Regions from separate parts of the Paenibacillus sp. VMFN-D1 genome, predicted to be linked through region 2. Evidence: predicted binding sites of a transcription regulator. Region 2 holds the regulator's gene; each other region holds the start of a gene.

Region 1 (2,205 bases), 1.9 Mb from region 2:
TCTTTCAGGAACTGCTTCGCATTCTCGCGGCCCTGACCCAGGCGCTCACCTTCATAGGAGTACCAGGCACCGCTCTTATTGACGATATCCAATTCCGTACCGATATCGATAATGCTGCCTTCCTTGGAAATGCCTTCGCCGTACATGATGTCGATCTCCGCCTGCTTGAACGGAGGCGCCACCTTGTTCTTGACGACCTTGATCCGCGTACGGTTACCCACGACATCATTGCCCATCTTGATGCTCTCAATACGGCGTACATCCAGACGAACGGAAGAATAGAACTTCAGCGCACGGCCACCCGGAGTCGTCTCCGGATTCCCGAACATGACGCCGACTTTCTCACGAAGCTGGTTGATAAAGATCGCAATCGTCTTCGACTTCGCAATCGCACCGGACAACTTACGCAGTGCCTGGGACATCAGACGAGCCTGCAGACCTACGTGGGAATCACCCATTTCGCCTTCGATTTCCGCTTTCGGTACGAGCGCGGCAACCGAGTCCACGACGATAATATCAACGGCGCCGCTGCGTACGAGGGCTTCCGCAATTTCCAACGCCTGCTCACCGGTGTCCGGTTGAGACAGCAGCAGCTCGTCAATGTTGACGCCAAGCTTGTTGGCATACGAAGGATCAAGCGCATGCTCCGCATCGATGAAAGCAGCTTGTCCACCGACTTTCTGTACTTCAGCGATGGCATGGAGGGCCACCGTCGTCTTACCGGAAGATTCCGGTCCATATACTTCAATAACGCGGCCTCTTGGAAGTCCGCCAATACCAAGTGCTATATCTAGAGCCAGGGAGCCACTGGGAACAACTTCCACCTGCATATGTGTCGACTCACCGAGTTTCATGATCGAACCTTTACCGAATTGTTTCTCTATTTGACGAAGCGCCATTTCAAGCGCAGCACGACGATCTGACAATAAACTCACATCCTTCACCGTTTATACTATTATGATACCTTGTTTTGGAACGTTTGCCAAGCATTTTTTCGAACATACATTCGTTTTTTTGCCGGGCATTCTCCTCTCATCATCATGCCGCCGTACCTTAAACCAACCGCCGCAAGGAAAGCCCGCCAAATGTGTGGGTCCCCCGAAGGCGTTTGTTCTTCTATGATGATCGGATGCTAGAGTCCGAACTGGAACAGGCTTCCACCCTCCTCCAACCATAAGAAAAAGAACCGCGGCAAACTTATTTTTGCACGGTTCTTCCGTATGGTTATATTATACCGCCTGGCGGACGGCTGCACAACTTCAAACCTGATCCTTGGACTCCCCGGTGGCCGGATCGGTAGATACCAGTCTTTGCCACAACCGGTACAGCAGCGTTTTGACCGAGCGGACCCGGATCGTTTCGCGGTTGCCGTTCAGCTTCAGCTCAAACACTTCGGTCTTCTGTCCGCGCTGGGCGATCCCGACGTACACGAGGCCGACCGGTTTGCGTTCGGAATACCCCGGCCCCGCTACACCCGTGACGGATAAGCCGAAGTCGCTGTCCGTGATCATCCGCACGTTCTCGGCAAGCACCTCGGCCACTTCGGCGCTCACCGCTCCCGGTGCGTCGTCTCCCTCCAGCAGCGCATGCGGGACATGCAGCAGCTTCTCCTTCATCTCGTTGGAGTAGCAGACGATCCCTCCCAGGAACATGGTGGCGCTGCCCGGAATGGACGTAATGCTCTCCATCAGCATGCCTCCTGTGCAGCTCTCAGCGGCGCTCAGCGTAATCCCGCGGTCCGCCATCATGTCAACGATGATCCGTTCGATCGGCACGTCCATGCTGGCGTACATATGATCTGCGAGCCGGCTTTGAATTTGCCCCTGCATCGCATTCAGTTTCTCCATGGCTTCCAGCTCTGTAGGCGCTTTGGTGGAGATGCGTACGGTCACTTCTCCCTCCTTCGCATAAGGAGCGATCGTTGGATCGGTCTGCCCGTCGATCAGGTCCAGAAGCCGATCCTCCAGCAGCGATTCGCCGATACCGGCAAACTTCAGCATTTTGGAGTAAATCGGCATTTCGTCGGTCAAGGCGTGCTGAAGGAGCCACGGCTTCGCCTGCTGGTCGAACATCGGCTTCATCTCTTTTGGAGGACCAGGCAGAACGATGTAGAAGTTATCCTCCTGGGCAAGCGCAAGTCCAACGGCCAATCCCGTTTCATTCGGAAGCGGCGTGCTGCCGTCGATGACGAGCGCCTGGCGGCGG
Region 2 (2,205 bases):
TACCTAACTTTGCCATGATAAAAAGAGCTTGTCAAGGTTCACACCTTTCCAAGCTCTTGATCATTTATCTTCTATTAATATTGTGGGAGTGCCAATACTTCTCCGGCTTGAATTTCGCTGCTGGTTAAATCGTTATACTTCTTCACCGCCATAATGTATGCGCGGATATCCATGTCTTCCGGCTTATGGGCAGAAGCGATTCCCCACAACGTATCGCCTTGCTGAACGATGACATTTTTCTCTAACCGAACATCATCCGAGGTTCCCGCGAATACGCGAACGACACCTGTGCATCCGACCAAAATAATCAGGGCCGCCAGGATCAGTTTGATCAAGGCAGGGCCTGGCACGAAGGACTGGACTTTCTTCAACCAAGGAGTTGCTATAGCTTCATTGATGGATGGGTTAACGGATGGGTTATTATAAATACTTTGGTATGTAGTGTGTTTCAGCATAAATATTACGCCTCCAAACGTTTGTTCTTGTTTTATGAGAACAATATAACACGAACATTTGTTTTGTTCAATACTTTTTTCGAACAATTGTTCCTATGTTTTTAGAGGCTGGTTTCCTTCATTCAGAAACCGCAAAAATCCCGCTCCATCAAAGCAAAATCATTTAGAACTTATGTTTGTACGAACGGCAGTTCTATGTTATAATTTTACCAAACGTTACTAAATGGGGTTGATGGGGAATGTCAAAGATATCTAGCCGGCAGCAAGCGATATTGGAATTTATCAGAAATGAAGTCCGCGCCAAGGGTTATCCTCCATCCGTCCGAGAGATCGGTGAGGCGGTAGGGTTGGCTTCCAGCTCGACCGTACACGGCCATTTGGACCGACTGGAGAAGAAAGGCTTGATCCGCAGAGACCCTACGAAGCCTCGTGCCATTGAACTGTTGGGACAAGAAGAATCCGAGAGCAGCAATCTGTTCACGCATACGATCGCCAGAGTTCCCGTAGTAGGCAAGGTCACAGCGGGGGTGCCGATCACGGCAACGGAGAACATTGAAGATTACTTCCCTCTGCCGCAGCACTATGTCGGAGATGAGAAAGTATTTATGCTTTCCGTCGTTGGGGACAGTATGATCGAGGCGGGCATTCATAACGGTGACTACGTCATCGTGAGACAACAGCAGACAGCCGATAACGGGGACATCGTCGTTGCCATGACGGATGAGGATGAGGCAACCGTGAAGACGTTTTACAAGGAGAAGGACCATATCCGGCTTCAACCGGAGAACCCGGCTTACGAACCTTTGCGTCTGAACCATGTCACCATTCTGGGCAAAGTCGTCGGGCTGTTCCGCGATATTCACTAGCAGATGGTGCTGGACAAGCAGCAATAGAGCCCTTGCTCTTCCTTACTCAGGAAGGTCAAGGGCTCTTTTCGGCGTTGGGATCAAGGCAGGTTGATTCAGGTGGGACACGCCTCACGGGAATCCGCCGTTTGCTCCAGACGGTACTCCGTCGGCGTTTTTCCCGTTTTTTTGCGAAATACCTGGGTAAAATGCTTGACGTCCACATATCCGACTTTGTCCGAAATATCGGCCAGCTTCAAATGCGTTTGCAGCAGCAGCTTGCAGGCTTGTTCGATCCGCAGATTGGTGACGTATTCCTTGAAGCCGTTTCCCGTCTTCTGCTTAAACAGCTGGCTGAAGTAGACCGGATTCAGAAACACGACCGAAGCTACCTTTTCCAGGGACAGATCCGTATGATAGTGCGCTTTGATGTACTGCACCGCGACCTCGATCGCGCGGTTACCGCCCGGGTTGTTGTATTCGTACTCCAGTGATGCTGATTCCTGGCGCATCCGCCGCACTTCCTCCGGCACCCGGTGAATATCTGTGATGAGTCCCGTCGACTGAATTTGGAAAGGCACCTTGACGCATCGTTTCAAGTTAGCGCGCAGCTCATCCGTCAGGCGTTTCATCCCTCCCTCTTCCTCCAGCGAGACGAGGCCGATCAGGCTCGTTTCGTCCATGCTTGTCACAAATCCGCAGCCGTGCGCTTCAATCAGCTCACCAAGCACATTTTCAATAATAAAATGCTCCAGATGCACCGGCGCGTCGCTCTCCATCTTAACCATCACCAGTTGGAATGCGGGGTAGCTCTCAATTATAGACGCGACGTCAAGGCGCCCGGTATCGAGTCCGCTCGCCCAGCGCTGAAATACAGCCTCGCGTAAATACTTCAGGTTAGACTT
Region 3 (2,205 bases), 610 kb from region 2:
TGTTGGATTCCGGCTTACGGGCCGTGAGAAGGACAAGGGGTTGACATGAAACCAAAAGGTTTCGTATAATCTATGTGAAACCAAATGGTTTCGCATTCGAATGTAAACCGGGTTTATTGACTGCATACGGAGGTACTTATACATGGAAAACTCAACAAACAATGCTTTGCCTGATATTCGCCACACCGGCGTATTCCAGGCTCCGATCCAGAAAGTGTGGGAGGCGGTGGCGACTCCCGAAGGGCTGTCCGCCTGGTTCATGCCCAATGACATGCAGCCCGTCGTAGGCCATGAATTTCAAATTAATGCCGGTCCGTACGGCATGTCGCCGTGCAAGGTGACCGAAGTGGATCCGCCGCACCGGCTGGCGTTCCGCTGGGGCAAGGACTGGACGCTTGCTTTCGAGCTGAAGGAGCTGGACGGCAAAACGGAAGTAACGCTCATCCACTCCGGCTGGAGCGCGGACCAAGTGACCGAGTTCAACCAGCCGCACACGATCGTGCGCGAGACGATGGACCAAGGCTGGGCCGGACTCCACCAGAAGCTGGGCAGATACGTCGAGGCGTAAGCATGACGGCGACTGCGTCCAAGCACGACGTGTTCCAGGCCGTGGCCGACCCGACCCGGCGCCAGCTGCTGAAGCTGCTGTCCGATCAGGAGATGCCCGTAACGGTTCTCAGCAGCCATTTTCCGATCAGCCGGACGGCGGTTTCCAAGCATCTGCGGATTCTGTCGGAGGCAGGACTGGTGAAGGAAAGGAAGGTCGGCCGCGAGACGAGGTACCGGCTGGATCCGGGGCCCTTGCAGGAGCTCAAGGATTGGTACTCCTATTTTGAACGCTTTTGGGAGAACAAGATGGCAGCCCTGCAGCACTTCGTGGAGTCGGATGGTTCCGAACGCTTCCCTGCCCCGCTGACCGTTGTGGAAGAGGAGAAGGAACAAGATTAGCCGGTGATTCAATCGCTCTATGCTGAACCATGTTCCCTGCATGATGGCCGGAAGGCTGGAAACTAGCATTCGTAAAAATCTAGCGAAACAAGAGACAGCGGTACAAGAGGATCACCTCCTCCTGTACCGCTGTTTGGCATGCCGGGAAACGGCGTTCCTTCGGTTTGATCGTATCTGGAAAATTGTAAAAAACGGCAAGTGCCTCCTTTTTACAGTTCCGCAAACATACGTTCTTTTCAAAAAAGGTTGTGTTATACTTATATTTAATAGTTTTCGAGGTTTACATACGAAGGAGGCAACACCATGTCGGTTCATTTTCTGATCGGACGATCCGGTAGCGGCAAGACGACGGCGATCCTAAGCGAGATCACGTCCCGGCTGCAAACAGAGCCTAAGGGCAGCCCGCTGATCCTGCTCGTTCCCGAGCAGGGCTCATTCCAGGCGGAGCATAGCCTGGTATCATCGGGCGCTGTCAAAGGCAGCGTCCGTGCGCAGGTTCTCAGCTTCCGGCGCCTGGCGTACCGGGTGATGCAGGAGACCGGCGGGTCGGCGAGAGTCGGCATCAGCGAAGAAGGCAAAAAAATGCTGCTGTACAAAATCATTCAGCGCCGCAAAGAGGAGCTGAAGCTGTTCGGTGCCTCCGGTGACCAGCTGGGTTTCATAGGCAAGCTGAACGAGCTGTATACCGAGCTCAAGCGGTACTGCGTAGATTCCGCCGTGCTGGAAGAGCATTTGACCCAGCTGACGGAGCAGAAGGCGGCCGCGCCGATCCTGCGCTATAAGCTGGAGGATTTATGGACGGTGTACCGCGACTTTGAACAGGAAATATCACCGCTTTATATAGATGATGAAGATACGCTTGTCACTTTGGCCGAAGGGATTCGCCGCTCGTCTTATGTCAAAGGCGCGGACGTATGGATCGACGGCTTCCACGGGATGACTCCGCAGGAATACGGGGTTGTTCGCGAGCTGATGGCCCATGCGTCATCGGTCACCATTGCGCTCACGCTGGACAAGCCGTACCACGGCAGCATGCAGCCGCATGAGCTGGACCTGTTTCACCCGACCGCCACGACTTACATCAAGCTGAGAGGAATGGCCGACGAGCTGGGCATCGAAACGAACGATTCGATTCTGCCGGCATCGGACCTGCCCAAATTCCGCCTCAGCCCGCGGCTTGCTCATTTAGAGCGCGGTTATGACCGGCGGATTCCCTGGAAGGGGCAGGAGAGAGAGCAGGTTCAGGAAACCGAAGGG
Region 4 (2,205 bases), on a different contig from region 2:
TCATGGGGGATGACTTTAACGAAAAATGCCATTGAACCCGCTCAGTCTTGTGTATAATAAAGGTCGGTAAACACCGATTCCATTGTAAGATATGCGGGAAAAGCATATACTTATCCATGTTTATTACATGAAGAGATTGCTTCAGAAGCAAAGGAGGATTGGAGATGATCAGCGATGAGGAATTGGATGTGTACCGCCAATCCGGAGAGCAGGTCCGGGTGGTTCGCGACGGCATCGAAAGCAATGATGTGACCGGGATTGTTGTAGCTTGGGACGGCAGCCAGGTGCTGATCCGCCGCCGCAACCGCAAAGTGGTCAAGCTGGACCGGAACTACTTGTTCCAGCCTGCGAGCGCTCCGCGTCAAAGCCCTCTGGAATAATAGCAGAGCCGTCTGGTTCGGTTCCCATTGGTTCATATCGGGGGACTCCAGGCGGCTCTTATGGTTTGGAGCCCTCCTGAAAATAGGGAGCAGCGGGGTGGTCCATATGGTGAGTAAAAGAAGAGACGGGAAGGAGAGAACGGTCTTCGGGAGAGAAAGGATCCAGCCCGAGATAAACTCTCATCCGGACGAGCATCTCGTTACGAAAAGCCGGCCAGAGGATATTCATTTCGTCGGTGTAGCCTCTGCAGGAATATTCCGCCCTGACCCCGGTATCATCTTGTAAGATTCGAAGGATCCGGATCTTGCGTCTTCTCATTTCCCGCTTGACTTCAGCGAGCAGCGTGCCGGCCTGCCGGTCGCCGTTCACAATCAATTCCGAATACAACTGGGGCGTCTTGAATACGCCGCTCTCCTCCATAATCCGAATGTCCCGTTCGAAAACTTTATGAATAAAAATCAGGAGCAGATAACTCTTAATCAGCGATGCCTCTTCCGACGTCATGCCGGGTGCTGCCATACATATCACCACCTTTACGAACTTATGTTCTTATTTTACCCGCAAATGCTTGGATTATTCAATAGATAGGAACTGGAAATTGTTCAGAATGAAGAGGAGATTAAACTTTTTATGAAAAAGTGTTGACTATACCTGTCCAGCATGGTATGATCTATCTTGTCGCCGCGAAAGATTGAATCTTTCAAAGAGTGACCGACCGATTTGCGGTCGTGGCGGAATTGGCAGACGCGCACGGTTCAGGTCCGTGTGGGCTAACCCCCCGTGGAGGTTCGAGTCCTCTCGACCGCATACATACATAAGGCGTTCCCGTTTTGAACAGCGGGGACGCCTTTTTGTGTTTATTTGTTATTTCCCGTAACTTTCCTGAGAGGGGAGTAGCGGGGATTTTTGCTATACATAATTCCTCCAACTTCCTCAAACAATGAAACCACATCGTGGAGATACCGAGTAAAGGAGGAAGTTGCTTGAGTACATCATCTTTCAATAAGCTGCATCACGGCTGGCGGAATATTGCGGCAGCGGGACTGGCGCTTACGGTTGCGCTTTCTGGTCAAACCGCCCTCGCGGATGGGGAACGATCACTGGCGGCGGAACGGGTCTTTAACGAGCAAGCGGAGCAGCCCGCGGCAGACAAGCGGCAAAGTGACATGAAGCCGGATAAAAAGGTTGCGATCATCATCGACGACTTTGGGAACGGGCAAGGGGGGACCGAAGAAATGCTGTCCCTGCCGATTAAGCTGACCGTGGCCATCATGCCGTTTCTTCCTACCAGTAAAACCGACGCGGAGCTGGCCCATAAACAGGGGCATGACGTCATTGTCCATATGCCGATGGAGCCCAAGCAGGGCAATCCCAAGTGGCTGGGTCCCGGCGCCATTACCTCCAATATGAGCAATGAGGAGATTCGCCAACGGGTGGAGGAGGCCATCGACAACGTGCCGTATGCGGTCGGTATGAACAATCATATGGGATCGAAGATTACCGGAGACGAACGGATCATGTCCATCGTGCTGGAGGTCTGCCGCGAGCGCGGGTTGTTCTTCGTGGACAGCAAGACCAACTACCATTCCGTTGTCGGCAAGCTGGCCGTTCAGATGGGAATGCCTCCGGTGGCCAATAACATATTTCTGGACGACCGGCACACCGTCAGCCATGTCAGCAAACAAATGAAAGCCGTTGAAACCTGGGCGAGCGAACATCAGAACTGTGTAACGATCGGGCATGTCGGCGTGCAGGGGAAAAAGACGGCGGAGGCCATTCGCCAAAGCATCACTGGTATGCAGAATTCCGTATCTTTTGTAGGAA

Evidence for each region. Region 2 encodes LexA, which represses DNA repair genes until DNA is damaged. Its sites were predicted from a motif close to CGAACATATGTTCG; they were not measured.
Region 1: the regulator LexA is predicted to act here: its motif matches at 996-1,009, upstream of recA (recombinase RecA).
Region 3: the regulator LexA is predicted to act here: its motif matches at 1,169-1,182, upstream of addB (helicase-exonuclease AddAB subunit AddB).
Region 4: the regulator LexA is predicted to act here: its motif matches at 918-931, upstream of C7820_RS19975 (YhjD family protein).

The regions. Positions count from the first base shown of each region.
Region 1 covers NZ_QRDU01000001.1:2,763,468-2,765,672, forward strand. Annotated here, with positions in the region: gene recA (recombinase RecA) at 1-926, opposite strand, end outside; gene C7820_RS12655 (competence/damage-inducible protein A) at 1,260-2,205, opposite strand, start outside.
Region 2 covers NZ_QRDU01000001.1:860,044-862,248, reverse strand. Annotated here, with positions in the region: gene C7820_RS04120 (LysM peptidoglycan-binding domain-containing protein) at 75-455, opposite strand; gene lexA (transcriptional repressor LexA) at 695-1,321, shown strand; gene C7820_RS04110 (response regulator transcription factor) at 1,417-2,205, opposite strand, start outside.
Region 3 covers NZ_QRDU01000001.1:248,083-250,287, forward strand. Annotated here, with positions in the region: gene C7820_RS01140 (SRPBCC family protein) at 143-568, shown strand; gene C7820_RS01145 (ArsR/SmtB family transcription factor) at 571-948, shown strand; gene addB (helicase-exonuclease AddAB subunit AddB) at 1,252-2,205, shown strand, end outside.
Region 4 covers NZ_QRDU01000002.1:965,747-967,951, forward strand. Annotated here, with positions in the region: gene C7820_RS19970 (hypothetical protein) at 165-380, shown strand; gene C7820_RS19975 (YhjD family protein) at 439-900, opposite strand; tRNA gene C7820_RS19980 (tRNA-Leu) at 1,104-1,188, shown strand; gene C7820_RS19985 (divergent polysaccharide deacetylase family protein) at 1,365-2,205, shown strand, end outside.